Linked DNA regions of Natranaerobius thermophilus JW/NM-WN-LF. The protein of the gene in region 1 interacts with the protein of each later gene in a pairwise test. Links are inferred from orthologs where the notes say so. Each region holds a gene or a part of one and is shown on either strand. Other genes may lie near its edges.

The links.
Region 2: the proteins of rplA (region 1) and thrS interact in binary tests that used the Escherichia coli proteins (3 or more experiments, as listed by UniProt). The link is inferred for Natranaerobius thermophilus JW/NM-WN-LF from one-to-one orthologs.

The regions. Positions count from the first base shown.
Region 1 is NC_010718.1:191,110-206,156, forward strand. The notes cover bases 11,754-14,729. They hold rplA (50S ribosomal protein L1), read left to right. Parts: upstream 11,754-12,878; coding sequence 12,879-13,580; downstream 13,581-14,729. Other genes in these bases: nusG (transcription termination/antitermination protein NusG), read left to right, coding at 11,754-12,249; rplK (50S ribosomal protein L11), read left to right, coding at 12,325-12,750; rplJ (50S ribosomal protein L10), read left to right, coding at 13,819-14,358; rplL (50S ribosomal protein L7/L12), read left to right, coding at 14,406-14,729. In the rest of the region: ispF (2-C-methyl-D-erythritol 2,4-cyclodiphosphate synthase), read left to right, coding at 1-2; gltX (glutamate--tRNA ligase), read left to right, coding at 193-1,659; NTHER_RS00945 (IS110 family RNA-guided transposase), read right to left, coding at 2,122-3,321; cysE (serine O-acetyltransferase), read left to right, coding at 3,579-4,247; cysS (cysteine--tRNA ligase), read left to right, coding at 4,234-5,631; NTHER_RS00960 (Mini-ribonuclease 3), read left to right, coding at 5,628-6,053; thyX (FAD-dependent thymidylate synthase), read left to right, coding at 6,092-6,784; 23S rRNA (guanosine(2251)-2'-O)-methyltransferase RlmB, read left to right, coding at 6,975-7,718; NTHER_RS00975 (NYN domain-containing protein), read left to right, coding at 7,751-8,263; RNA polymerase sporulation sigma factor SigH, read left to right, coding at 8,367-9,008; tuf (elongation factor Tu), read left to right, coding at 9,884-11,086; rpmG (50S ribosomal protein L33), read left to right, coding at 11,234-11,383; preprotein translocase subunit SecE, read left to right, coding at 11,489-11,680; more of nusG, read left to right, coding at 11,725-11,753; more of rplL, read left to right, coding at 14,730-14,786; NTHER_RS01050 (ISNCY family transposase), read right to left, coding at 14,969-15,047. UniProt on the Escherichia coli protein: One of the primary rRNA binding proteins, it binds very close to the 3'-end of the 23S rRNA. Forms part of the L1 stalk. It is often not seen in high-resolution crystal structures, but can be seen in cryo_EM and 3D reconstruction models.
Region 2 is NC_010718.1:1,896,532-1,911,558, reverse strand. Bases 12,072-15,027 are described here. They hold thrS (threonine--tRNA ligase), read left to right. Parts: upstream 12,072-12,572; coding sequence 12,573-14,483; downstream 14,484-15,027. Other genes in these bases: infC (translation initiation factor IF-3), read left to right, coding at 14,846-15,027; NTHER_RS09220 (DUF445 domain-containing protein), read left to right, coding at 12,072-12,202. Outside these bases: redox-regulated ATPase YchF, read left to right, coding at 1-779; Na+/H+ antiporter NhaC, read left to right, coding at 1,018-2,409; NTHER_RS09265 (iron-containing alcohol dehydrogenase), read left to right, coding at 2,731-3,879; NTHER_RS09260 (aldehyde ferredoxin oxidoreductase C-terminal domain-containing protein), read left to right, coding at 3,970-5,679; NTHER_RS09255 (IS110 family RNA-guided transposase), read right to left, coding at 5,775-6,974; sulfur carrier protein ThiS, read left to right, coding at 7,493-7,714; NTHER_RS15940 (hypothetical protein), read left to right, coding at 7,906-8,058; NTHER_RS09245 (GbsR/MarR family transcriptional regulator), read left to right, coding at 8,174-8,710; NTHER_RS09240 (cysteine hydrolase family protein), read left to right, coding at 8,740-9,426; NTHER_RS09235 (glycine betaine ABC transporter substrate-binding protein), read left to right, coding at 9,456-10,331; sporulation protein YtxC, read left to right, coding at 10,582-11,454; more of NTHER_RS09220, read left to right, coding at 11,465-12,071. UniProt on the Escherichia coli protein: Catalyzes the attachment of threonine to tRNA(Thr) in a two-step reaction: L-threonine is first activated by ATP to form Thr-AMP and then transferred to the acceptor end of tRNA(Thr). The rate-limiting step is amino acid activation in the presence of tRNA.

The DNA.
Region 1 (15,047 bases):
AAAGCCTGTTCATGGCTATTGTAGATAAATAGTAGCTTTGATATAATTTACAAGAACTGATTTGAATTGATAACACACATTAACATAGAAGTTTTTAAATTGATGGCTGCTGTATTAAAGTTGAATGTTGATAACTGAAATTTCAATTTCAAAACTAAACAGCGCCAAATTGAAAAAGAGGGGGAATACCAATTGACTAATAAAGCGAGGTTGCGATTTGCTCCAAGCCCTACTGGACAGATCCATATCGGCAACATTCGTACCGCATTATTTAACTGGTTGTACTCTAGACATATTGATGGAGAATTTATATTAAGAGTAGAAGATACTGATATGAACAGATCAGTTGAAGAATACGAACAGATAATCTTTAGAGCGTTAAGTTGGCTGGGATTAGATTGGGATGAAGGCCCCCAAAAAGGTGGAGATTTCGGTCCCTACAGACAGAGTGAGAGAAAAGATATTTATCACAAATATGCCAATAAATTATTAGAAGCTGGAAAGGCTTATTATTGCTACTGTACCGAAGAAGAGCTGGAAGAGATGAGAGAAGCTCAGAGGGCTAGAGGTGAAATGCCTAGATATAGCGGCAAATGTGCCGATCTCAGCTCCGAGGAACGAGCAGAATTAGAAAATGAAGGGCGTAAGTCAGTGATTAGATTTAAAGTTCCAGAAAATCAGACTATTCGTGTAAACGATCTGGTAAAAGGTGAAGTAGACTTTGAAAGTGATGGGATCGGAGATTTTATATTAATAAAAAGTGATGACATGGCTTCATATAATTTTGCATGTGTAGTTGATGATTACTTAATGAACATTACCCATGTTTTAAGGGGAGAAGATCACCTTTCCAATACTCCCAAACAAGTAATGATTTATGAGGCTCTGGGCTTTGAGACTCCTGAATTTGGACATTTATCTTTGATTTTAGGTCCTGATAAAGCAAAACTAAGTAAACGTCATGGTGACACCTTTATAGGGGAATATCGAGAAAAAGGTTATCTACCTGAAGCAATGGTAAACTTTTTAGCTTTATTAGGTTGGTCTCCGCCTGGAGAAGATGAACTTTTTACCCAAGATGAACTAATTAGATTATTTGATATAGGTAGAGTTTCGAAAAGTGCCGCAGTCTTTGATGTGGATAAATTAAATTGGATGAACTCACACTATATTAAAGAGGCGGATACAGAAAGATTGCTTAACCTTTCTAAAGAATATTTAATTAATTCCGACCTAGTGTCGCAAGAACAGTTAGAGCACGATTGGGAATGGTTCGTTTCTGCTGTGGATTTAGTCAAGGAAAAAATTGATATGCTATCGGAATTACCTCCACAGTTAAAAATCTTTTATGGAGACGATGTAGACCTTAAAGGTGAGGAAGTAGAATTTTTAGAGAAGGACCACGTTCCTGAATTACTTTCAGAAGTTATTAATCAATTTAATGATTTAGACTCCTTTGAGGATCCTAAAGCTATCAAGAAAGCAGTTAATAAAGCCGGTAAGCAGGTTGGTGTCAAAGGTAAGCAGCTTTTTATGCCTGTAAGAATTGCAGTGAGTGGACAAATGCACGGCCCTGAGCTTGATCAGCTAATTTCTTTATTGGGCCGAGAACGAGCGATTAATAGAGTGAATAGCACTCTTTCACAAATTCAAAGTTAAAATATTGACAAGAGGTATGTAATAGTTTATATTCATAAATAATAATTATTATTGACATAAAAACGAACTGAATCTAAGATAATTTTATGCGGAGGAATCAGTAGCTGGTCCTACAGAGAGATATCCCATGGGCTGAAAGGATATTGTTTCCAGCGAATTGCCCCTCCAAATGCTTTTTTGAAAGTGGGTTTTGCCATTAGTATGAAAAGCCGGTTAGAGACCGTTATCATGCCAAAGTTGACGCATTATGCGTAAACAGAGTGGAACCGCGGTAAAACCGTCTCTGTATAGTTTATCAGAGGCGGTTTTTTTGATAATCAAAAGTTTATAAAAAACTGTTACTTATAGCTTTTGGAATCACTTTGCGAAAAGATTCTCTATGTAAAGGATAAAACTCTGTAAAATTTTGGAAACACAGGATACAGTAATCCAAATTTGAAATTTTGCTCTTTTAAAACTAAATTAAGCAGCGTGTTTTTCTCTAGCTTTTATGAACTTGCTTTCGTTGTAGGGCTCTTTGTTTACCCACATAGCAAAGAGTATCCTAACCCAAATATTAGCTAGAGTCCTTACAGCTTCATGATGCTGTTTACCTTCTTTGCGCTTTTTGTAGTAATAGTCTTTGGCCCAGGGGATCCACCTTGTAGTTTGTAGAGCGAACTGATGTAAAGCGTTTCGAAAAGGCTTAATACAAGAGTGTCGCCTTTTTACAATACGCATTTTGCCACTTTGATGGAGTACTGGTGAAGTTCCCGCAAGGGCCTGTACCACCGAGGCGTCAGCATAACGGCTGCGATCGTCTCCCCACTCTGCCAGCAGCCTCGGTGCAATTCGCTTACCGGCACCTGGTATGCTGTCGAAAATTTTACTGTCAGAGTGGGACTTAAAAAGTTTCTCGATTTCCTTGTCGTACTCATCAATATGTTCTAATAAAGGCTCTAGCTGATCTAGGATAGTAAATAAAAACTTAGACTTGGCAGAACAAATGGCTCTGTTTCCTTCTAAATTAGGTTTTTGAAGCTTTGTGAAGATCTCATTAGCTTTAGACGTAGGGTTAGGATGTTTTTGCTTTTTTAAAAACTTAAAGATCTCATCTCTACTAGCTTTTCGAGCCTGTTTTGGAGTAGGATATTTCCTTAAAAAAGCTAGAGAAACAGGTAGAGTTATTTTAGAAAACAATTCAAGAGCAACAGGGTAATATTCTTTCAGGGTTGAAATCAGTCTATTTGTTAACCTAGCACTTTCTTGTATAAGAGCTTCTTGATCTCTGGTGAGTACTTTAAGTTCTTGGATGTGTTCAGAATCAGGCTCTAGCTTATGTAAGTCATGGAGCTCTGATCTACCCATATTAGCTAGTATTTTAGCATCAATAAAGTCAGTTTTAGCCCCAGAAGCTTTTCTTCTAGCATCAACTAGTTTGGGGTTAACAGAATAAACAGTGAAGTTATTTTCTAAAAGATATTGGGTTAAAAGTCCATGTTTAGTTTCAATTAAGCAATAGAAGTTTTCAGGATCGTCATCATGTTTTAATAGCTTGTTTTTTAGAGTTTCAAAACCATCTTTAGAATGTTGAATAGTGAAGTTATCTAGTTCTCTACCATCGCCACTCATGACCAGGATATCATGTTTTGTATCAGCCCAATCAATCCCAACAAAGTACATTCTAAGACCTCCTTAAGGTGATGGTATTTAGTAGCAGAGGTAAGCCTTGTCTAGCATCAGTGCTCGAGGCACAACTTCTCTATAGTCCGTAACTGCTACTTATGGTATCCGGGGAAGACAGTTCTTTTTTAAGTAGTCGTACTAACTAGGGGTGTTTGGTCTTTCCCCGGATGGCCACCTTTACTTTATTATTACGTGATCCAAGAGGGGCTTTCCTGCCCTTCTATAAATAACTATAACAGACAAGGGGTGTTATTATGATTCAAACAATCAAGAGTGATATCAGGGCAGTCTTTGAACGTGACCCTGCAGTCAAATCTTTATTAGAGATCCTCTTGTGTTATCCCGGTATTCATGCTATTTTACTACACAGAATGGCTCATTTTTTATATAATAAGAGAGGGTATTTAATTGCGCGATTCATATCTCAGATCAATAGATTGTTGACAGGTATAGAAATTCATCCAGGGGCGAAAATTGGAAAGAGTTTTTTCATTGATCATGGAATGGGAATTGTCATAGGCGAAACTGCTGAAATCGGTGATAACGTCACTTTATACCAAGGAGTCACCTTAGGAGGTACAGGTAAAGAAAAAGGTAAGCGACATCCTACTTTAAAGGATAACGTGGTAATAGGAGCTGGAGCCAAGGTGCTAGGACCAATTACCATTGAAGATAATGTAAAAATTGGGGCGGGTTCTGTAGTATTAGATCATGTACCTAACGATTCGACTGTGGTAGGAGTACCTGGAAGAATTGTGGTGAGAAAGGGGAAAAGACTCAATAATGTGGATCTGAATCATCACGAGCTTCCAGACCCTGTTGCTAGACAAATTGAATATTTGGAAAGAAAAATTGAAAAGTTGCGTTTTGAAATAGAAGATATCAAGAGAGGTGATCATGAAAATGAGCATAAAGCTCTTTAATACAATGAAAAAAAAGAAAGAGGAATTTGTCCCCAAACAAGAAGGAAAAGTTGATATGTATGTTTGTGGTCCAACAGTATATGATTATTTTCATGTCGGAAATGCCAGGGCATTTTTAATTTTCGATGTGGTACGCAGATATTTAGATTACAAAGGTTATCAAGTGACTTATGTTCAAAACATTACTGATATAGAAGACAAAATGATTAATAGAGCTAATGAAGACGGGATAACTGTTGCTGAGTTAGCAGAGAAATACACTAGTGAGTACTTTGATGATGCTCGTGCTATAGGTATTAAAGATGCAGACCATCATCCGAAAGCTACTGAGCATATAGCCGAAATTATTGAAATTATCCAGGATCTTCTGGATAAAGGTTATGCCTACCGTCAAGGAGGAGACGTTTACTTTGATACAGCAGCCTTTGACGATTACGGAAAATTATGCAGACAAGACCCTGAAGAGCTGGTGTCTGGTGCTAGAGTGGCAGTGGATGATCGTAAGAAAAATCCTGCAGACTTTGTTTTATGGAAAAGCAAAAAGGAAGGGGAACCGGCCTGGGACAGCCCCTTTGGTCAAGGTCGGCCAGGTTGGCATATAGAGTGTTCTGCTATGAGCATGAAATACTTGGATACGCCCCTGGATATCCATGCTGGGGGATCCGACTTAGTTTTCCCACACCACGAAAATGAAGTGGCTCAGAGTGAGGCCGCTACAGGACAAGACTTTTGCAAGTATTGGATGCATGTAGGTTATTTAGAGATTGATAACCGAAAAATGTCGAAATCTATGGGGAACTTTTTAACTGTTCGTGACTTTAGACAAAAGTATGATCCTCGTGTTTTAAGATTGTTTTTAATGAGTGCTCACTATAGAAGTCCTCTTAATTTTACCGATGAATTAATTGAACAGGCAAAAAGCAGCTTAGACAGATTGGATAACTTTTACAATAATCTTAAGTTTTATCTTGAAAAAAGTCGAGAACAAGAACTTACGGATAAAGAGCAAGATATTATGGAATATCTAAAACAAGCTAGAACAGAATTTGAAGCAGCTATGGATGATGATTTCAATACGGCCAGTGCACTGGCTGTTATATTTTCATTAGCAAAAGAAATTAACAGCTATATTGGAAATGGAGGAGAGAATGCCCTAGTTTTCAAAAACACTTATGACCTGTTGTTAGAATTTGATCAAGTTATGGGGCTCCTGCCAGAAACAGATGAAATATTACCGGAAGAAATAGAGCAAAAAATTCAAGAACGAGAGCAAGCTCGCAAACAAAAAGATTTTCAACGAGCAGACGCAATTAGAGATGAACTTCGTGACCGAGGAATTATTTTAGAGGATACTCCTGAAGGAGTGAGGTGGAAACGAACTTGAAAGCATTTGAAAAAACTATAGAACAAAAGACAAAAACGGGTCAATTTTCACCTCAAAGCTTAGCTTATTTAGGGGATGCTGTTTATGAGTTATATGTCAGGCTACAAAGTACTGCAACTCCGTATAATTCAGTGAGCAATCTACATGAAAATACTGTTAGACTAGTTTCTGCTCCCACCCAAGCTGTTTTGTTGGATAAAATCTATCCCAAACTAACCAAAGAAGAACAGGCAATAGTAAGAAGAGGCAAAAACGCCAAGGTTCATCAACCTCCTAAGGGTGTGAGGTATTACGAGTACCGTCTGGCAACGGGCTTTGAAGCTCTTGTTGGATATCTTTACCTAAAAGAAAGAGAAGATAGAATAGAAGAGCTGCTAATAAATGAAGTTAACAGGGAACTGTCAAATGAAGAATGTAAATAAAAACACCAAATATCTTTTAAAGGGGAGGAGTTGATATAATGAAAGTTATTGATCCACAAGTTCTAATACCAGAGAAAGAAATGGATGAAGCCAAATTGAAAAAAATCGAAAGATATGCCAGGGTTTGTTATAAATCCGAAGACAAAATGAAAGGGAATTATAATCAGAGCTTATTAGAGTTTTTGGTAGAACAGGGCCACGAATCAGTTATTGAACATGAAAAGGTTACTGTTATGATGATTATTGACAGGGGTTTATCCCATGAAATTGTGCGTCACCGCCTAGCTAGTTATAGTCAAGAATCCACAAGATACTGCAACTATCAAAAAGATAAGTTTGGAAATGAGATCACACTTATAAGACCGTATTTCTATTCTCATAGAGATAAAGAGTATCAGTTGTGGGAATCAAGCTGTCAAGAAATAGAACAAAAGTACTTTGAATTACTTGAAACAGGTTCAACACCTCAGGAAGCCCGTTCAATTTTACCTAACTCACTTAAGACGGAAATTGTAGTTACTTTTAATATGAGGGAATGGAGACATTTCTTTAAATTAAGATGTGATAAGGCGGCCCACCCACAAGCTAGGCAAATTGCTATTCCTGTGTTAAAAGAGTTTAAAAATAAATTCCCTGTCCTGTTTCAGGATATAGACTATGATAAATCTTTTGATCAAGAACATTATGCTAGTGTAATATATACTGATGAAATGTTTCAACCTTTAAAGTAAAGATTGTGAAATTTTTGTGCTAGACAAATGTTTGCCTGTTTTCAAAACAGTTTGTCAATGGCTTGTTATAACTTTAAATACTACGATTAACAGTAATTTTGGATAGCAATTTTGGTAATATGGCTACTATTAAAGTGAAAACAGGCAAACATATTTATATATGTCAAGAGTAAAAGGAGTGCTATAGGAAATGCGGACTGACAGCCTTGTACCCGGGAAAAATCCAGTGGTTGAAGCCATAAGAGGAAATAGGAAAGTTTTTCGTATCTATATTTCTAAAGATTCTAACAAAAATTTTCAGGATGAGATGCTAAAATTGGCTCAACAGCATAATATTAATTTAGATAAGGTTCCATTAGACCGATTGGATAAAATGGTGCCTACTACTGAACATCAAGGGATAGTTGCAGAAACCGAACCCTTTAAGTACTCCCAGTTAGACACAGTTCTTAAAGGATTTGATTATAATAATCAAAAACCACTCACCTTATTGATTTTAGACCATTTGACAGATCCTCAAAACTTTGGCGCTATTATCAGAACGGCTGATGCGGTGGGAGTGGATGGAGTAATTATTCCGAAACGTAGAAGCGTAGATGTTAACCCAACCGTGATGAAAGCATCCAGTGGTGCAGCTGAACATGTTCCTATAATAAAGGTATCAAATTTAAGACAAACTATTTCAAAATTAAAAGAGCAATGGATCTGGATTTTGGGAACTGATATAGATGGTGATAGAGGAATTTTCGAAGAAAATTATAATATTCCCCTGGCCCTTGTGGTGGGAAACGAAGCCAGTGGTATGAGTCCATTGGTAAAGAAAGAATGTGATTTTATAGCCAATATTCCTATGATTGGCCGGGTGAATTCCCTTAATGCAAGTGTAGCAACAGCTGTAGTGCTTTATGAAATATACCGCCAAAAAACTAATTAGTGAAGCATGAGCCAGATCGGAGTGATATCTAAATGACAGATTATTTAATTGTAGACGGTTATAATATTATTAATGCTTGGGACCATTTAAAAAAATCTGCCGAAGAAAATTTAGAAATTAGTCGAATTGAACTAATAGACGAATTATCCGAGTACAAAGGGATTTTGTGGGGAAAGATCGTTGTGGTTTTCGATGCCCACTCAGCCAAGCAAAAAAACCGCCATACTGAACAAATCAATGGAATTTTGGTTATATACACTAAGGAAGGGGAAACGGCTGATAGTTTGATTGAGGCTTTAGTGTATGATTTGGTCGATAAAGGCAATGTTGATGTAGCCACCTCCGACTGGCAAGAACAACGTGTAATTATGGGGAAAGGTGCTGTCCGACTTTCGGCTCGTGATTTAAAAAAGCTCATTAGGGAGACTAAGGAAAAAATACGTAAAAATTTCATTGAAAAAGAAGAAGGTAAACGAAATACTCTCGATAATCTCCTCGATCAGCAAGTTAAAGAGAAACTCAATATTCTTCGACATAAAAAGTGAAAGTTCCTTCTTTAGCTTGACGGTATATTTTAATATGCGGTATAATATGTTTATGCATAGGGGGGCTTGTTTCCCGTAGAAAACTAAAGCGGAGGCGATTCATGTGAGTCAAAGTGCCCAAGATATTTTTGAAAAGTATGATCTCAATAGTGACGAAGAAGTTGCTAAAAGAGCCCGCGAGGGATGTCATGAGGCTCTTGAATTTTTGATTGGGAAATATAAAAATTTTGTTAGAGCTAAGGCGAGGTCATACTTTTTAATAGGAGCTGACCGAGAAGATATTATTCAAGAAGGTATGATTGGCCTTTATAAAGCTATCAGGGACTTTCGCGGGGACAAGCTGTCATCTTTTAAGGCATTTGCCGAGTTATGTATTACAAGACAGATAATTACAGCAATCAAAACGGCAACCAGGCAAAAACACATCCCCTTAAACTCTTATGTTTCCTTAGATAAACCAATTTACGATGAGGATTCTGATAGGACTTTACTAGATGTCATTTCAGGTGTTAGAATTACCGATCCTGAATATTTGATGGTTAATAGGGAAGAATACAATGATATCGAGCTAAAGATGACTGAAATCCTGAGTAGCTTAGAATGGAAGGTGTTGATGCTGTACTTGGAAGGCAAAAGTTATCAGGAAATAGCCCAGGAATTAGATAGGCATGTTAAATCTATCGACAATGCATTACAGAGAGTAAAAAGAAAACTAGAGAGATATCTAAATATTAGAAGTGAATAGCAACGACTCTATCAAATATCAAGTAAGGCATTTTGCAATTCTAATCAGCTAAAATAAAATCATAAAACTTTTTAACAATAAGGGTTGACTTTTGCAGGGAGTCTGATGTATAATTACACATGCTTAACAGGGCGCAGTGCAGTATCGCTGCGTTTACAAAAGCTCTATACGGAGAGGTACCCGAGTCTGGCCAAAGGGGGCAGACTGTAAATCTGCTGGCGCAAGCCTTCGGAGGTTCGAATCCTCCCCTCTCCACCAATTATGTAAAGATGACCGAGCGGGCGTAGCTCAGTGGTAGAGCCCTGGCCTTCCAAGCCAGTCGCGTGGGTTCGATTCCCATCGCCCGCTCCAGTTTCACCAATAATCGACGCGGGGTGGAGCAGTTTGGTAGCTCGTCGGGCTCATAACCCGGAGGTCGCAGGTTCAAATCCTGCCCCCGCAACCAAGATTTAAATTTAAGCGAGCTCACGTAGCTCAGCTAGGTTAGAGCGCATCCTTGGTAAGGATGAGGCCACCGGTTCAAATCCGGTCGTGAGCTCCATTATGGCGGCGTAGCTCAGTTGGCTAGAGCATGCGGTTCATACCCGCAGAGTCCGGGGTTCAAATCCCTGCGCCGCCACCATTACTTTAAATATGTTTTTATACATATTTTTTTTGTTTTACTGTCTAAACTATTATAATATTAAACTGCAAATTTCAGTTTTGATTTTTTTATAGCTATCAATTATAATTATATGCAGTAATGTTTATTTCGATTGGACATGTTCAGAAAATTAAAATGTTTTGCATTAAACTGGAAGAAATAAGTGAAAGCTAGTAAAAGATATGGAAGTGAATAAAAGTGAATAAAAAATTTAAGTAAGGAGGAGTAAGCCATGGCAAAGGAGAAGTTTGAGAGGACGAAACCGCATGTCAACATAGGTACGATAGGTCACGTAGACCACGGGAAGACAACGTTGACAGCAGCGATGACTACTTGCTTATCCACAGCAGGTGGTGCAGAAAAGATGGAATACGACAGTATTGATCGAGCGCCTGAAGAGAAAGAGAGAGGTATTACGATCAGTACAGCTCACGTAGAATATGAATCAGATAATCGTCACTATGCTCACGTAGACTGTCCAGGACACGCAGACTATGTAAAGAACATGATCACCGGAGCAGCTCAGATGGACGGTTCAATCATGGTAGTAAGTGCAGCAGATGGTCCAATGCCACAGACGAGAGAGCACATTTTGTTGAGTCGTCAGGTAGGGGTTCCTCATATAGTAGTATTTTTAAACAAAGCAGATATGGTAGATGACGAAGAGCTACTAGAGCTAGTAGAGATGGAAGTAAGGGACTTGTTGAACGAATATGACTTCCCAGGAGACGACACACCTGTAGTAACAGGTTCAGCTTTAAAAGCAATAGAGTGTGGTTGTGGAGACAGAGAGTGTGAAAACTGTGGACCGATTTGGGAACTAGTAGATGCCATTGATGACTACATTCCAACCCCAGATCGTGATGTAGATAAGCCATTCTTGATGCCAGTAGAGGACGTATTCAGCATAACAGGTAGAGGTACAGTAGCGACAGGAAGAGTAGAGCGAGGAAATATCAATGTACAAGACGAAGTAGAAATTGTAGGTATGGCAGATCGTCCTAAGAAGACAGTAGTCACAGGGGTAGAGATGTTCAGAAAGTCAATGGACTATGGTGAAGCAGGAGACAACATTGGAGCCTTGCTACGAGGAGTTGACCGAGAAGAGATCGAAAGAGGTCAAGTTCTAGCCAAGCCAGGCAGCATCAATCCTCATACCAAGTTTAAAGCAGAGGTATATGTACTGAAGAAAGAAGAGGGAGGTCGTCATACTCCATTCTTCCAAGGATACAGACCTCAGTTCTACTTCAGAACAACAGACGTAACCGGGGTTATTGAGTTACCAGAAGGAGTAGAGATGGTAATGCCTGGTGACAACGTACAGATGGAAATCAACTTGATTACGCCTATAGCTATAGAAGAAGGATTGAGATTCGCTATTCGTGAAGGTGGCAAAACAGTAGGTGCTGGTGTTGTTACTGGCATCATTGAGTAGGGAGTAGCATAGCCAGGGCTTAGTCCCTGGCTTTTTTGATACATTTTTATATATAATTTAAGATGTTGACATTGACTATATGTTGTGATAGATTTTTAGAAGTGACAAATTGACTGAGACGAGTGCACAAGCGGGAGGTGCGAAAAAATGCGGGAAAAAATCACTCTTGAATGCACAGAATGCAAACAGAGGAATTACAAAAGTTTTAAAAATAAACAAAACGACAGAGATAGAATTGAACTCAAGAAATATTGTAAATTTTGTAACAGACACACTTTACACAAAGAAAGTAAGTAACAAAGAAAGTAAGTACAAAGAAAGTGCTTGACTAACTAACAATTAACAAAAGAGTATAGTAATTTGAAATTAAGTGAAAACTTCACTTTAAAAGGTGGGTAAGGTATGGGCTTAATTCGCAAGGCGCTTAAATTTTTAAGAGAGACGAAGATAGAATTGAAAAAAGTCAATTGGCCTAATAGGCAACAGTTAATAACTTATACAGGCGTTGTACTGATGACTGTTGCTATAGTTGGAGTTTATTTCTGGATTCTTGACACTGCCTTTATAGGTATTATCCAATTGATGATTCAATAAACTTATAACAGGAGGGAAAGGATCTCGTAGATCCTCGAGGTATTATGGAAAAACAATGGTTTGTGGTTCATACTTATTCGGGTTATGAAAACAAAGTAAAAACGAACCTGGAAAAACGCGTGGCTTCTATGGGTATGGATGATAAGATCTTTCGTATTGTTGTGCCTACTGAAACGCAGATAAATATTAAAGATGGGCGTCGACAAGAGAAAGAAAAGAAGGTTTTTCCGGGATATGTGATAGTAGAAATGGTTATGGATGAAGATTCCTGGTATGTAGTGAGGAACACTCCAGGAGTCACAGGTTTCGTGGGTTCAGGAGCCAAACCTGTTCCCCTTAATGAAGATGAAGTAGCTAGTATTATGAAGCAAATGGGTTATGAAGAGCCCAAAAAAGAAGTTGATTTGGAAGCTGGCCAAGAAGTTAAAATCCTAGAAGGTCCTTTTGAGAATTTCAGTGGACAAATCGAAGAAGTATATCCGGACAAGGAAAAAGTTAAAGTCACTGTTTCCATGTTTGGGAGAGAAACTCCTGTTGAATTGGATTTTGAACAAGTTGAAAAAGTGTAACAGTTATATGTGTATATAGTTAAGTTGACTTATTTAGAATTTTTAGTTTAAGTTTTGAAATAGGAGGTGTGGATAATGGCCAAAAAAGTTGCTCAGGTTATTAAGCTTCAGATTCCAGCCGGCAAAGCAACGCCTGCTCCCCCTGTTGGCCCCGCTTTAGGCCAGCATGGTGTCAATATAATGTCATTTTGTAAAGAATTTAATGAACAAACTGCTAATCAAGAAGGCATGCTAATACCGGTGGAAATCACTGTATATGAAGACCGATCTTTTACCTTTATCACTAAAACGCCACCAGCTGCTGTATTGTTGAAAAAGGCTGCTGGGATTGACAAAGCCAGTGGTGAACCTAACAAAAATAAGGTTGCAACTGTAGGTAAAGATAAAGTGAAAGAGATTGCTGAGCTGAAGATGCAAGATATGAATGCTTCTGACTTGGACGCAGCCATGAAAATGGTTGAAGGTACTGCCAGAAGCATGGGTATTATTGTTGAAGGATAAGTAAAAGCGAGCTCATAATCTTGCGAGCTAATAATTTTGATCATATAAAATTTTTTGATCTTTTTAATCCAAGACGAGTTTAAATATGTGGGAGGGAATTTCCCGCTAAACCACAAGGAGGTATTACAATGGCAAAAGCAAAAAGCAAAAAATATTTAGAAGCACTTGAGAAAATTGACAGGGAAAAGCTTTATGACCCAGAAGAAGCCCTTGAACTTGTTAAAGAAACAGGAGTAGCCAATTTTGATGAAACTGTGGAAGTTGCATGTAGGCTCGGTGTTAATCCTAAATACAACGATCAACAAGTAAGAGGGGCATTAGTTTTGCCTAATGGAACAGGTAAAACCGCCAAAGTAGTTGTATTTGCCAAGGGTGATAAAGCTAAAGAGGCAGAAGATGCAGGTGCAGATATAGTTGGAGCAGAAGAGTTAGTAAACAAAATCGAAGGAGGATTCCTTGATTTTGATGTAGCTATTGCTACTCCAGACATGATGAGCATGGTAGGGAAACTAGGTCGTGTACTAGGACCTAAAGGTTTGATGCCTAACCCCAAGGCTGGAACTGTTACCAATGATATTAGTAAAGCTGTTGAAGAAGCTAAAGCAGGTAAAGTTGAATTCCGTGTTGATAGATCAGGAAACGTGCACGTTCCAATAGGGAAAGAGTCTTTCGAAGCAGATAAATTGAAGGAGAACTTTGATGCTTTGATGGATGCTATTTTGAAGGCACGCCCTGCGGCAGCAAAAGGACAGTATTTAAGAGGGGTGGCTGTTTCTACAACCATGGGACCCGGTATAAAAATCAATAATCAAAAAGTGACTCAGAAGTAGTTGCAATTTGTACCCCTGTGTGTTAGTATGTCTGTGATTAAACAATAGCATAAAATCCGTCTGCTAACCGTAGACAGTAGGTGCCTTTACAGGCTTAATAACCTACCGAGGTTAGAGAGCGACATGGGTGAAATGTATTCAATATTAGCTTATACTTAAGCTAAACTATGTCTATTCGCCTGTAAGGTCTCTACCTGTCTCGGTTGAGACCTTTTTTTGTTTTAAAGTAGCGTGGGAGGTGAAAACTTTGAAAAAGACTCGCCAGGAAAAAGAACGCATGGTTGAAGAATTAACGGAAAAGCTATCCCAGGCCGAAAGTGCTGTACTAGTTGATTATCGAGGCCTAGATGTAGCTCAAATGAATGAACTGCGAAGACAGCTAGGAGATTCAAATGTGGATTTTAAAGTTGTTAAAAACACTTTAACAAGCATTGCTGCTGAAAATGCCGGAATTGATGAAATAAATCAATACCTAGAAGGTCCAGTGGGGATAGCCTTTGGTTATGATGACCCTGTTGTACCAGCTAAAATTCTAAATGATTTCTCTAAGGAAAATGAGGAATTAGAATTTAAAGCTGCAATTTTGGGCGAAAGTGTAGTTGGAGAAGAAAAAGTAAAGAATTTAGCCAAGCTTCCAAGCCGGGAAGAACTACTTGGAAAAGTGGCAGGCACTTTCCAAGCTCCTATCGCTGGATTTGCTGGTGCTTGTCAAGGTATTATCAGAAAGTTTGTCTATGCTGTTGATGCAGTTAGACAAGAGAAAGAGGATGCAAGCTAGATAAATCATTAACTACAAAGAACAATTATTATGAGGAGGTATAAATAATGTCTAAAGTACAAGAAGTTTTGGATATTGTAAAAGAAATGAGTGTATTGGAGCTCTCAGAGCTAGTAGAAGCTATGGAAGAAGAATTTGGAGTTAGTGCTGCAGCACCTGCTCCAGCAGCAGCTCCCGCAGCAGGCGGAGACCAAGGTGGAGCCGAGGCGGCTGAACAGACAGAATTTGATGTTGTACTAAATGACGCTGGACAGAAGAAAATCCAGGTAATCAAAGCAGTTAAAGAAGCTACTGGAATGGGACTAAAAGAAGCTAAGGCACTGGCTGACGAATTGCCAAAAGCTGTTAAAGAGAAAGTAAGTAAAGAAGAAGCAGAAGAATTGAAAGAAAAAATCGAAGAAGCTGGTGGCGATGTAGAGATTAAGTAACAGCCATAGATCCATTACCATTTGGATATTATGATTGTTGGAGAGAAAGAGCACCTTGGCAGAATGAGCGGGGTGCTCTGTTTTTTCTTTAAAAAATATGTCAATGTTCTTTGAAAATGTCACCTAAAAACGCATAAATTTGTTCAGAGAAAATGTCACCCCCCAGGAAGGTAGACCGAGTTTTAAACTCGGTCCCTGGTATTTAGTATAGTATCTAAAAGTTCTTGATCAGTCAGGTCGTAGTTAAGATTTGTTCTTTCA
Region 2 (15,027 bases), 1.7 Mb from region 1 along the record:
TTGAATCCCAGGACATAACTCATGTTGATGGTTCTATAGATCCCATTAGGGATATTGAAACTATAAACCTAGAATTAGTTTTTTCCGATTTAGAATTGGTTGAAAGGCGAATAGAAAAAACGGAGAAATTAATGAAATCTGGCGGTAAAGAGTATCAAAAAGAACACAATCTATTAAAACGTTTACAAGAAACTTTAAGTGAAGGACGTTCTGCAAGAAGTTTGACTTTTACTAACGAAGAAAAAGAAATTTTGAAATCCATGCCTTTATTATCGACAAAACCAATTTTATACGTTGCCAATGTAGGAGAAGAAGATTTGATTGGAGATTCCAATGATTTAGTAAAACAAGTAGAGGAATATGCTCGGGAAGAAGGTTCGGAAGTAATCAAAGTTTGTGCTAGTATTGAATCAGAGATAGCAGAACTAGATGATGATGAAAAAGACGAATTCTTGAATGAAATTGGCCTTGAAGAGCCAGGTTTAAATAGAGTTATTAAAGCTGGGTATAAATTGTTGGGTTTGATAACGTTTTTTACAGCGGGAGAAAAAGAAGTGAGAGCTTGGACGGTGAAAGAAGGGGCCACAGCACCACAGGCTGCTGGAAAAATCCATAGTGATTTAGAACGAGGATTTATTAGAGCAGAAGTTATAACTTTTGATGATATTCTAAAATACGAAAGCTATGCAAAAGCAAGAGAAAATGGTGTCTTAAGACTAGAGGGTAAAGACTATATAGTCAAGGACGGAGATGTGACCCACTTTAGGTTTAATGTATAGTTTTTCACCTTGATTAAAAACAGATTAGTTACTGTTCATTAGAAGGGGGATTACCCCTTCTTTTTTTATTTTAATCTCAAAAATCTTAAACTAATTAAAATAAAATATTTGGGATAGATTTATAAAAGATTAGATTAACTGTTGACGACATCATTATAGTTATATATCATGTACTGTATAATATTTAATCATTTAATACATAACAGTGTTAAAATGTTTGATAGAAGGAGGTTTCAATATGAATAAGGAGCATGGGAGGTCCCCGTCATTTTTAGAAGCTCTTATCGGTCTAATTTTAATAATTACAGTGATAGTGGGAACTATTAGAATCGAACTTGTTTTAGAGACGCCACTGGTATTAGGTTCAGTTACAGCAGCTTTATTTGGCTTGTATTTGGGTTATAGTTGGGACAGTATTCAGGAAGGCATGATAGATGGTATTAGAAACGGATTGATTGCCTGTTTAATTTTAATCATAGTCGGGATGGTAGTCGGGACTTGGATTCTTGGAGGCACAATTCAAACCTTAATTTACTATGGTTTACAGTTCTTATCACCGACGATTTTTTTGCCGGCAACGTTTTTATTATGTGCTATCACTTCTCTATTTATAGGAAGTTCCTTTGGAACTATTGCAACTATGGGATTGGTTCTTTTAGGAGTAGGTGGAGGACTTGGTATCCCAGCGGGAATGACTGCAGGTGCCATCGCATCTGGCGCAATTTTTGGTGATAAAATGAGTCCATTATCGGATTCAACGAATTTAGCATCAGCAATGACTGGAGCAAATCTATTTGATCATATTGGGTCAATGTTGTGGGTGACAGCTCCTGCCACAATTATTTCCTTGATCCTATATACTATTATTGGTCTGGGTCAAAGTGGAGGAGCAGTAGACTTACAGGAAGTAAATACGATTTTGGAAACTTTACAATCCAATTTTAATATTACACTTTTAACTTTAATTCCACCTGTGTTAGTATTGATACTTTCAATTAAAAAAGTACCAGCTCTAGCTACTCTTATGATCAGCTTTTTCGCTGGTTCTTTAATAGCGGTGATTACCCAGGGAGCAAGTTTGAGTTCTATCATTACAGTCTCTGCTTCAGGTTATGAAGCAAGTACAGGAGTAGAATTTGTAGATGAATTATTAACCCATGGTGGCATTAATATGATGATGGGTACCGTAGCTATGATTTTGGCAGGAACTGCCATGGGCGGTATATTAGAACGGTGTGGTGTTTTAAAAGTATTACTCAATGGAATGCTTCAATATGTAAAAACACCCAGGGGATTAATTTTATCAACACTGGCTTCGGCTTATATTATGTTACTTGCATCAGCGGAAATGATGGTATCGATTATTGTACCTGGAAGAACTTTTCAGCCTGCTTATAATGATATGAATGTGGAATTGAGTGTCTTGTCAAGAACCCTGGAAAGTGCAGCTACTTTAGGATGTATAGCCCTACCTTGGGGAGTTGCATCTGTTTATTTACAAGGAGTATTAGATGTGGGTTTTGAGTTTATTCCCTATACCTTTATAAGCTTTTTAGCACCCGTCATTGTCATAATTTATGCAGTCACTAATACAGGTTTTGGTCATGGTAAGAAACTGGAGAGACATTAATCTTAAATCTAAAACGAGAATAGATCCTTGATAGAATTACACAATTCTGAGTCTATTTATCTGTAGAGATAAGACTTGGAATTGTGTTTTTTTTATTTTATCCATAACAGTTATGCTTAAAATATTTATTTTTGCATACTCCCACAGTAAAGCAGTGAGTTTCTCTAATATTTTTTGTAGTAAATTATTTAAGCAGGTAATTTTTAGTCGATTGTGGAAATATGAAAATAAACATCTAAATATTTAGGAAACTTTAAACATAGTTTTAAAATATACCTAAAAATTACAGAAATATCAAAAAATTAAAGGGAGGGAGTGCATGTGATTTTTAACTTATTACCCAGACCTCCAGTTATTTTTGGGAATGGAGCGTCTTATCGAACAGGGATGAAAGTTAAAGAACTAGGCTGTGATAAAGTTCTGTTAGTTTTTGATCAAGGCATAAAAAATGCAGGTATTGCAGATAAAATCCATGATAATTTATCAAAAGCTGGTATTCAGGTGATTACCTTTGATGGAGTTGTATCAGACCCTTCCGATGATGTGGTGGAAGAGGGGGCAAAACTAGCACGTGAAAACAAGGTTCAAGGAGTGATCGGTTTAGGTGGTGGGAGTAGTTTAGACGCAGCCAAAGCTATCAATATTTTATTGACCAATTCATCTCCTGTTTCTCAGTATTACGGTATAAATCCACCCATGAATAAAGTGAAGCCTCTAGTACTAATACCGACAACAGCGGGAACAGGCTCGGAAATGACCACAGTATCTATGGTTAGTGATACTGAAAAGAACCTCAAGATGAATATTTTATCTCCTAACTGCCTTCCTACAACTGCAATTGTGGATCCGGAACTTACTTTGAGATTACCTTCCCAGGTAACTGCTGAGACGGGAATCGATACTTTATCCCATGCCGTGGAATCATATCTATCTAATCAATCTAATTACATGACAGATTTGTTAAACGAGCAATCAATAAAATTAACCTTTGATAATTTACCTCAGGCCGTAAAAGATGAAAATGATTTGACTGCACGAGAAAACATGAGTTTTTCGTCAATGATAGCCGGGATAGCATTTAGTAATTCCATGGTTCATCTAGGTCATGCCATAGCTCATGCCCTTGGAACCGCTGCTAAACTTTCCCATGGTCTTGGCTGTGCCCTGGCTCTACCACTGACTATTGAATATTTAAGCCAAGAAGTACCTGAAAGAGTAAAGAAAATCGGTGATATTATGGGGTTAGAGTTAGACGAAGGACTTTCTTCTGAAGATCTCGGTCAAAATGTTGGTGATAATATTAGATATTTCATTAGGGACCTGGGTTTACCGGGAACTATAGTGGAAGCTGGACTAGATGAAGAGACTCTCAAGCAAGTTGCCAAGTTGACAGCTATAGACAATAGTCAGATTTTTGCTCCCAAATCAGCGAGTTCTCAAGAGGTGATGGAGTTATTTGGTAAGCCCTAGTGTTATTTAGCCCAAGTGAGTATTTTGTAAAGCCTTCTAAGACTTAAGATGAATACAAATATTAAGGGTGCCTATAGGAGGGGAGTTTTTATGAATCAAGAAGTTAGGGCAAACACAAGGTTCGGTGAGATTTATTATCAAGAGGAGTTGGGCCATGAATATTTGATGTTTGGTAATCGAGGTTTGGTTGCCAAAATGATGAATGAAGAAGTTGATCCTCGTTCCGACCCACTGGGTCCTGATAATAAATTATTTATAACTACTGGAATATTTGCAGGTACCCCTGTTAATACAGGGCATCGTCTATCTTTTGGCGGCAAAAGTCCTTTAACTGGAACAATAAAGGAATCTAATGTTGGTGGCAATGCTGCTTATCATTTAGCCGGTCATGGAATAAAGCTGTTGGTAATTGAAGATACACCTAAAGACGATAATTGGCGGATAATTAAAATCTTACAGGATGGACAGCTTGAGTTCGCTGATGCTAATGAATTTGTAGGCTTAAATACTTATGAGTTTACGGCTAAGGCACAAAAAGAGCATGGTGAAGAAGCGGCTATTATTTCTATTGGCCAGGCGGGAGAAAGAAAATATAATCTATCAGCAATAATGGTTACAGAAGATAAGACAGGTTATCCCTGCAGAGCTGCAGCCCGGGGAGGATTGGCGGCAGTTATGGCTACTAAAAAAATTAAGGGAATTGTCATTGAAAAACCTGATAAGCGGGTCAGTCCCAATTATTATGACAGAGAACAATTTGTTGAAGCTAATAAGCGGTTTACCCGTCATCTACAATGTGATGATTCCTGGCTAACTGCTTCCTTGAGAGATGTGGGGACAATCGGAAATATTGATGTAACTGCTGCCACGGGAATTTTACCTGTGAACAATTTTAGGGGAGATTTTTTTGATAAATTAAATCAGCTTAATTCCAAAGCTTTCCTTACCAAACTTGAACAAAACGGCGGTAGAAATAAAATTGCCTGTCAACCAGGTTGTGCTATTAGATGTTCAAATGAGTATCGCGACGAACAAGGAGAAATAGTGACTAGTTCCCTTGAATACGAAACAATATCTATGCTGGGACCTAATTGTGATATAGCTGATTACGATTTCCTGGCAGAGATTGATAGAAAATGTGATGATTTTGGTATCGATACAATTGAGTTTGGAAATACCGTGGCTATGTGTATGGAAGCGGGTAAAATAGAGTGGGGAGATAAGGACGGTGTAAAAGCTTTATTAGAAGAACTGGAAAAGGGAACTGAATTTGGAAAACTGTTAGGTCGTGGTACAAAGGCAGTAGGTGAAGAGTTTGCCGTAAAACGAATTCCAACAGTAAAAGGGCAGGCAATGTCGGCTTATGATCCCAGAAATTTAAAAGGTATTGGTGTAACCTACGCGGTAACCCCTATGGGAGCAGATCACACCTGTGGTGTCACAATGATGCCTGGTTTAGATCATATGAATAAAGCGGGTCAGGTGCAACTGTCATCAAAGATTCAGATGGTTTCAGCAGCTGCTGACAACTGTATGTGTCTATTTGCCTTTCAATCAGCTATCTTGGAAGGATTGTTACCAGATATATTTGCTGGTTATTTTGGAGGGGAGTGGACCACGGAAGAAATCATAGAACTTGGAGCAAAAACTATTGCCATGGAGAAAGAATTCAATACACAAGCGGGATTTAGCGAAAAAGATGATCTCCTCCCGGAATTTTTCTATCATGAAAGGTCACAAGCAACAGGTGAAGTTTTTGATATTACAGCAGAAGAACTAAAAAAGACTTTTCCATTTTAAAAAAGATTCTCTATGTAAAGGATAAAACTCTGTAAAATTTTGGAAACACAGGATACAGTAATCCAAATTTGAAATTTTGCTCTTTTAAAACTAAATTAAGCAGCGTGTTTTTCTCTAGCTTTTATGAACTTGCTTTCGTTGTAGGGCTCTTTGTTTACCCACATAGCAAAGAGTATCCTAACCCAAATATTAGCTAGAGTCCTTACAGCTTCATGATGCTGTTTACCTTCTTTGCGCTTTTTGTAGTAATAGTCTTTGGCCCAGGGGATCCACCTTGTAGTTTGTAGAGCGAACTGATGTAAAGCGTTTCGAAAAGGCTTAATACAAGAGTGTCGCCTTTTTACAATACGCATTTTGCCACTTTGATGGAGTACTGGTGAAGTTCCCGCAAGGGCCTGTACCACCGAGGCGTCAGCATAACGGCTGCGATCGTCTCCCCACTCTGCCAGCAGCCTCGGTGCAATTCGCTTACCGGCACCTGGTATGCTGTCGAAAATTTTACTGTCAGAGTGGGACTTAAAAAGTTTCTCGATTTCCTTGTCGTACTCATCAATATGTTCTAATAAAGGCTCTAGCTGATCTAGGATAGTAAATAAAAACTTAGACTTGGCAGAACAAATGGCTCTGTTTCCTTCTAAATTAGGTTTTTGAAGCTTTGTGAAGATCTCATTAGCTTTAGACGTAGGGTTAGGATGTTTTTGCTTTTTTAAAAACTTAAAGATCTCATCTCTACTAGCTTTTCGAGCCTGTTTTGGAGTAGGATATTTCCTTAAAAAAGCTAGAGAAACAGGTAGAGTTATTTTAGAAAACAATTCAAGAGCAACAGGGTAATATTCTTTCAGGGTTGAAATCAGTCTATTTGTTAACCTAGCACTTTCTTGTATAAGAGCTTCTTGATCTCTGGTGAGTACTTTAAGTTCTTGGATGTGTTCAGAATCAGGCTCTAGCTTATGTAAGTCATGGAGCTCTGATCTACCCATATTAGCTAGTATTTTAGCATCAATAAAGTCAGTTTTAGCCCCAGAAGCTTTTCTTCTAGCATCAACTAGTTTGGGGTTAACAGAATAAACAGTGAAGTTATTTTCTAAAAGATATTGGGTTAAAAGTCCATGTTTAGTTTCAATTAAGCAATAGAAGTTTTCAGGATCGTCATCATGTTTTAATAGCTTGTTTTTTAGAGTTTCAAAACCATCTTTAGAATGTTGAATAGTGAAGTTATCTAGTTCTCTACCATCGCCACTCATGACCAGGATATCATGTTTTGTATCAGCCCAATCAATCCCAACAAAGTACATTCTAAGACCTCCTTAAGGTGATGGTATTTAGTAGCAGAGGTAAGCCTTGTCTAGCATCAGTGCTCGAGGCACAACTTCTCTATAGTCCGTAACTGCTACTTATGATATCCGGGGAAGACAGTTCTTTTTTAAGTAGTCGTACTAACTAGGGGTGTTTGGTCTTTCCCCGGATGGCCACCTTTACTTTATTATTACGTGATCCAAGAGGGGCTTTCCTGCCCTTCTATAAATAACTATAACAGACAAGGGGTGTTTGGTCTTTCCCCGGATGGCCACCTTTACTTTATTATTACGTGATCCAAGAGGGGCTTTCCTGCCCTTCTATAAATAACTATAACAGACAAGGGGTGTTTGGTCTTTCCCCGGATGGCCACCTTTACTTTATTATTACGTGATCCAAGAGGGGCTTTCCTGCCCTTCTATAAATAACTATAACAGACAAGGGGTATTCTATTATATTTGTTGATGCGTTAATTTAAATAGTGAATTAAATTTACTACTTTGGTGGAGGTGGGTTTTTGATAAAAGTCAATCATAAGGAATTTGAATGGGAGCAGGGTATTACTGTGGAATCTTTACTTATTAAATTAAAGCATGATGAAGACTTTGAAAATCTGATTGGGGAGACTGCGACTGTTATTGTAAATCGGGAAGTGGTTCCTAAAGAGAATTATAGAAGCCATGAAATAGAGGATGGAGATGTGATATTTATATACCCTCCAATTGCCGGAGGAACGTAAAAACCCGCGGGGTAATACCCCGCGGGTTTTAATGGTGATGTGCCCGCCATGGGCAAAAAACAGATCGTTACATCCAACAGGCAATAGCCCAGCAACTATCTTTACTATTCGACGAGGATAGAACCGCTATGGATTTTATTGAGGATCAAAAAGACAGGGAAAAGCAAAGGAAAACTTTGATCGTGCCCTAAATGGTGAAAGTTTCACAGTTATTGATCAATATGGTGATGAATTTAATCCCAGATGGAACAAAAAAATATAACTCTCTTTGCGATGATAATGGCGAAATTATTGGCTTAACAAAATTTCATAGTAAAAAGTCCATCCTTGACAATAAATATTAAACCCTTATAATAATTATTAGTGTTCAAATTGTTTAAAACTATTTGAACGACTTGAATAACATGAACAACTTTAAATATAAAATTATACATAAAAAATTATGGGGAGTTTTGTATTATGAATAATGATTTAGAAAGAATAGAAGAAGCTAGAGATATAATTATTAGTGCTATAGCACAAACAATGGTGATGTATGGTTTAACTCCTTCTGTTGGCCGCATTTACGGAGTATTGTATTTTGCTAAAAAACCTATGTCATTAAATGAAATAAAAGATGCTGTTGCTATGAGTAAAGGCAGTGTGAGTAACGGCCTCCGTGACCTACTAGAGTCAGAGATGATCATTAAGGTTTGGCAAAAAGGTGATAGAAAAGATTACTATATTGCAGAACGAGATTTCGCTAAAAACTTTCTTAATTTCCTAATTAAAAATATGAGGCTTGAAAGGAACTTGATTTTAAAGGCCAATGATAAGGTTCAGCCAGTGTTAGAGGATATTGCGGAAAACCCTGATTCAGCTGAAGCAAAAGAAGAAGCTAAGAATGACTTAAAATTACTTGAACAAAGCAGAGAATATTTTGATTGGACTAAAAGGATAATCGATGCACTAGAAAGCGGGGAAATATTTGAGTATTTTCCCATGGATAAAAAGTAAATTTAATTGGAAAGGAGGTGCAAGGCGATATGGATCTAAATAAATCAGCTCTTTGTTTAATAGATATCCAAAAAGAAAGTAAGTTTGGAATTGAAAACATAGACAGTGTTGTGGAAAATTCAAAACACTTAATTGAACAATGCCGCAAGTTAAATATACCCGTTATCTATACCCGCCATATCAATAGGGCAGATGGTATTGGACTATCTAATAATGATCCGTTAGATAGCAGTGGAAAACCTATTTTTTATTGTACTGGTACAGAGGCAATTGAAGTCATTGACGAAATTGCTCCCAAGGAAGAAGATGTGGTGATTGACAAATTTCGCTGGAGTGGCTTTTATGAAACAAGTTTGGACATTATCCTAAAGAGTTTAAAGGTAAAGCATTTGATGATTGGCGGATTAGTTACAGATGGCTGTTTAATGACATCTGTTTTTGATGGGTATTTTAGAGATTATGAAATTAATCTCATAAAAGATATATGTGCAACTTCAAATGAAGGAGCACATATGGCTGCCACCCTGATTATGGCAAACTGGGTATATGGAATTAAAATATATGATTCAAGTGAATTAATTAAGAAATTACAGGGCAAAGATTATTATGTCTGGGAGTCCGAGGGGCCAGACCAATTACAATTTACCCCTGAGAATATGAGAGAAGTTTATGGAAAATTAAATCAAGATGCTAACTTGATTAAACAAAAATCTTAATAATTATTTAACAAGGAGGTTATAATTTAATGCGAAAGCTGAAATTAGTACTAGTGACAATGATAACAATTGTTTTATTAACTGCCTGTACCAATGGAGGAGGCGGTGTTACAGCTGGAGAAGAATCAAAAGAAACCATAAAATTTGGAATGACAGATTGGACAAGTACAGCAGTTCCAACAGAAATTGCCAGACAAATTTTAGAAGAAGCAGGTTATGAAACAGAAACAACTAATGCAGATCAGCCAGTAATTTTTGTAGGATTAGTGGATGAAGAAATTGATTTCTTTATGGATGCATGGTTACCCTATACAGAAGAGGCCCTTTGGGACGAGCATGGAGAAGATCTACAGAAAGTATCTGCAAGTTATAAAGAAGCTCCCTTAGGTTGGGTTGTTCCCGAATATGTGGAGGAAGACACTCTAGATGAGTTTTTGGCTAATCTAGATAAGTATAATAATGAAATTGTAGGTATTGACTCTGGAGCAGGCATATCAGAAATCTCTAAAGAAATGATAGAAGATCTTGGAATAGGTGATGAACTTGAATTTGTCCCTTCAAGTGAAGCTGCTATGATGGGTGAAGCCATGAGTGCCATGGACAATGAAGAACCAATAGCTTTCCTTGGATGGAGACCTCATTCTATGTTCACTCAATATGATATCAAATTTTTAGAGGGTCAAGAGGAATATTTTAAGGCAGATAATGTATATGTAATTTCTTATGAAGGTATTGAAGACAAACATCCGGAAGCTTATGAAATATTATCAGACTGGAGTATGCCCATTGAAGATTTAGAGGAAATGATGTACGAGCATGAAGAAAATGATGTAGAATATGAAGTACTTGCTGAACAGTGGATTAAAGAAAACCGTGACAAAGTTGATGAAATGTTGGGCAATTAAGTCTTCTTAATAGCAATCTTCTTATATAAGGTTAAAATATTGGTAGAACTCTTAGATATTTTGTGCAATTTACAAAAAATGACAGGGTCTAAAAACCCTGTCATTACTGTATTATGGTTGGTGGGTCTGGCAGGGATTGAACCTGCGACTTCTTCCGCGTCAAGGAAGCGCTCTCCCACTGAGCTACAGACCCGCGCTTTCGATTGCACATATTAATATAGCACATTGAAGAGGAATTATCAAGGGGAAATTGAAACTTTTGAAACGTGGTCATGCTTTAGTTCATATACTATTTATCGAAGGAGAGGAGAGCATGACCACAAAAATCCTATTAATGTCTAAAAATTATAAAGCACAATTGGATAAATTTGTGGAGTCTTTAGAATTTCCCCGGGCCAAGAAAGAGGACAGCGAGTTAAGTTTGTGGGAACTAAGATTAACCCAGGAGGACTATCAAGACTTTTTAAAACAAGTTTCGCGCTGGCTCACTGATAGCTTGAGTAGAGTATTAATGCGGGAACTGACCCATAGAAAACACTGGCACTTGACTGAACTAGAATATCGCGAAATTATTAATTCAGCCAGTCACACCTTAACTCTTGATGGGAAACAAATCAGAGAAGGGCTTGATAAGTACTTTGATGACTACTCCTTGCTGATTTTAGAAGGATATCTTACATTTCGGCTATCCTGGTTCCTGCGCAAATTAGATGATTTACTAGAAGATCTCATTGATGAATATTTGATAGATAGAGAATTCAATGAATATCTGCAAGTGTTAAAGTATTTTATCGATGGGCAGCCCATAAAGATCGATACAATTCATATCGTGGTTAAACAGGGAGGAATTGAGCTCAGGGATCGATCGTGGAGGCCATTTAGCCGCAATTATTTAGAACAGATCCTAGGAGAGCCGATAGAGAAGGGTACAATGCAGAAAGAACTATTAATTTCAGTTTTAATCTCGATAGTGCCAGCTGAGATAGTAGTTCACGGTGTTCAAGAGCCTTCATATTCTGTGATTGATAATTTATCTCGAGATTCAGGAGTGTTTGAAATATTATCATATATCTTTTCAAACAGGATAAAATATTGTTTTCAGTGTAAATATTGTCAAGACTAAAGTATAGCTTTTGAAAATTTTTATAATAATAGTTACAATATTAGTGATAGCAATATTTAAGAATTATAAATATTGTATCTTAACTGAGTGTATTGTTGTATCTAGTTTCCGTTATGTTAATAGAGGAGTTGTAGAAACCATGGTTTCACCGGATTTGAAACTATTACTTATCCCTATATTATCAGGCTTAATCGGCTGGTTTACAAATTTTTTGGCAATTAAGTTATTATTTTGGCCCCATGAGGGTATAATTGTTCCTAAAACAAACTTTAAAATTCAAGGTCTATTATCACGGAGAAAAACTGAAATCGCCAGGGCTGTTAGCCGAGTAATTTCCGAAGAACTTTTATCTAGTGGTAAATTAGCTTCAGGAATTGACCGGGACATGGCTATAAAAGATATCAGAAAATCAGTAGATAGTCATGTTACTGAAAGAATGGATGATAAATTGAGATTTCTTCCAAACAATATTAGGCGAAGAGTAACTGAAATAGTAAAACAGGCAGTGGGACGGGGAGTCTCAACATCCCTGTCTCAAAATTTTGATTCTATTGTAGACAACCTTACATCTAGTATCGATGTTGCTAATCTAATTGAACAAGAAATCATGAGTCTCAATACTCGTGAAGTAGAACGGCTTAGTTTTGAAGTAGCCCAGCGTGAACTAAAATTTATTGAATATTTGGGTGGAATACTGGGCTTTACTATAGGAATTATTCAAATACTCTTTGTTTGGCTAGTCTATTGACAATGTCGGTATAAAACCATATAATATAATTTAACAATATCGTTTACTATGTAAAAGCGATGAAGAGGACAGTAGAGCATTGCCACCGGAAGCAGAGAATACCCGCCGCGGCTGAAAGCGGGTAATGCCGGAAGTTGCTCGAACACCACCTCGGAGCTTGCAGCCGAACTTACAGTAAGCTGGCAGGTGACCCGGCCTTAACGGGTAGAGTGGACCGGCTAGGCGATTAATTTCAGCCAATATTTTTGAAATTTAAATGCCGGTCAACTTGGGTGGAACCGCGAGATACTCTCGTCCCTTGTATAGAGGATGGGAGTTTTTTTAGTTTTAAAAGTTATACCTTGAAAATAAACGAGAGGGAGGTCTAAGAATGCTTAAAATCACCCTAAAAGACGGTTCGGTTAAAGAAATTGAAAAGGGTAGTAATGTACTGGACCTGGCCAAGTCGATTAGTAATCGTCTGGCTAAAGAAGCTGTTGGTGCAAAGGTAGACGGAAAGACTGTGGGCTTGAATAAAGAGCTAAATGAGAACTGTGAAGTTGAAATTTTAAGCTTTGAAGATGATGAAGGCTGTGATATTTATCGTCACACTTCGTCACACATTCTGGCTCATGCAGTTAAACGCTTGTATGATAATGTTAAACTAGGTATTGGTCCTCCAATCAAAGATGGTTTTTACTATGATTTTGATTTGGAACATTCATTGTCAGATAAAGATCTGGAAGATATCAAAAAAGAGATGAAGAAAATAATCAAAGAGGATTTGCCCATTGAAAGAAAAGTATACAAAAGAGATGAAGCAATTGAAATGTTCAAGGAAATGGGTGAAGATTACAAGATTGAATTGATCCAAGACCTTGGTGAAGATGAAGAAATTTGTTGCTATCAACAGGGAGACTTTATAGATCTATGCCAAGGACCTCACTTGCCATCAACAGGAAAGATAAAAGATACTGCTCTAGACTTGTTAAAAGTAGCAGGAGCCTATTGGAGAGGCGATGAAAACAGGGCTATGCTGCAGAGGATATATGGTACTTCTTTTATAAAAAAATCTCAGCTTGAAGAATACATTCAAAGATTAGAAGAGGCCAAGAAACGAGAACATAGAAAACTTGGAAAAGAACTGGATCTTTTCAGCTTTCATGAGGAAGCGCCTGGTTCTCCTTTCTTCCATAACAATGGTATGATAGTTATCAATGAATTGATTGATTTTTGGAGACGGGAGCATCGTAAAGCGGGATATCAAGAAATTAGTACACCTATAATTTTGAACAGGGGACTGTGGGAACGCTCAGGTCACTGGGATCACTTTCAAGAAAATATGTACTTTACTGAAATCGATGATGAAGATTTTGCTGTGAAGCCTATGAATTGTCCTGGTGCCATGTTAGTTTACAATAATAATATGTACAGCTACCGTGATTTTCCCTTGCGCGTAGCAGAGCTTGGTAAAGTACATCGGCATGAACTGTCAGGGGCTCTTCATGGATTATTAAGAGCTCGAAGCTTTACCCAAGATGATGCCCATATATTTATGCTCCCTTCCCAAGTGGAAGAGGAACTGGAAAATGTCATTAATTTGGTAGATAGATTTTACAGTGTTTTTGGCTTTAATTATTATGTTGAGTTATCAACTAAACCGGAAAAAGCTATGGGCTCAGATGAAATTTGGGATCGAGCTATCAATGCTTTGAAATCCGTACTAGAAAAACGTGGTATTAAATACATTGTCAACGAAGGTGATGGAGCGTTTTACGGACCCAAAATTGACTTCCAATTGGAGGATGCCATCGGAAGGTCATGGCAGTGTAGTACCATTCAACTTGATTTCTTGTTACCTGAACGCTTTGATTTGACCTATATAGGAGAAGATGGGCAGAAACATCGGCCAGTTATGATACACAGAGTTATTTACGGAGCAATTGAACGATTTTTCGCTCTGTTAATAGAGCACTATGAAGGTAAATTCCCACTTTGGCTAGCTCCAAGGCAGGCAGTAATTATTCCCATTGCCGATAGGCATATGGAATATGGAAAGGATATTACCAAACAGTTAGAATCTGAAGGTATCCGAGCTGATTTGGACCAACGCAATGAAAAAATTGGTTACAAAATTAGAGATGCTCAGCTTAAAAAAGTTCCCTATATGTTAATTGTGGGTGACGACGAAGTGGAGAATAAAACTGTTTCCGTAAGGACCAGAGAAGATGGCGACATTGGCTCAAAAAGCGTTGCCGAGCTAGTGGATGAAATAAAAGTTGAAATTGACGATATGGACTAAATTGGCTGATTTGATATGAAATATAGAGCATAGATAGTATAAAAAGCATCGATAAATAGCAAATAAAGATTATGTATTATAATTGACTTTTATCCCTGTAAATGATATACTACTCATGAATTTAATAGGGAAGAAGCAGAAGCTACTCGCTTCTCACCTTACAACGTCTAAGTTCGTAAGGTTGTGCTGATTAAAACCAATTGTTTTGCTGTCTAGATCGTCAAGAGCATGTCAACTGATAAGTTTATGTTTTTGGCGTATTGGAATGATTAGATTGGTAGACCGAGCGAGTAGTGATACTCGCTCTTTTTTATTTTGAATAATTATCGAACTGTTTTAAAATTCCCAGGAGGTGAACAGATATTAGCAAAGAGCTACCTGTTAATGAGCAAATTAAGGCTCGTGAAATTCGAGTGGTTGGTAAGGATGGAAAACAATTAGGTGTCATGTCCCCTAAGGAAGCTTTGAAAATCGCTGAAGAAAACAATTTAGACCTGGTCACAGTGGCTCCTAAAGCCAAGCCACCAGTATGCCGAATCATGGA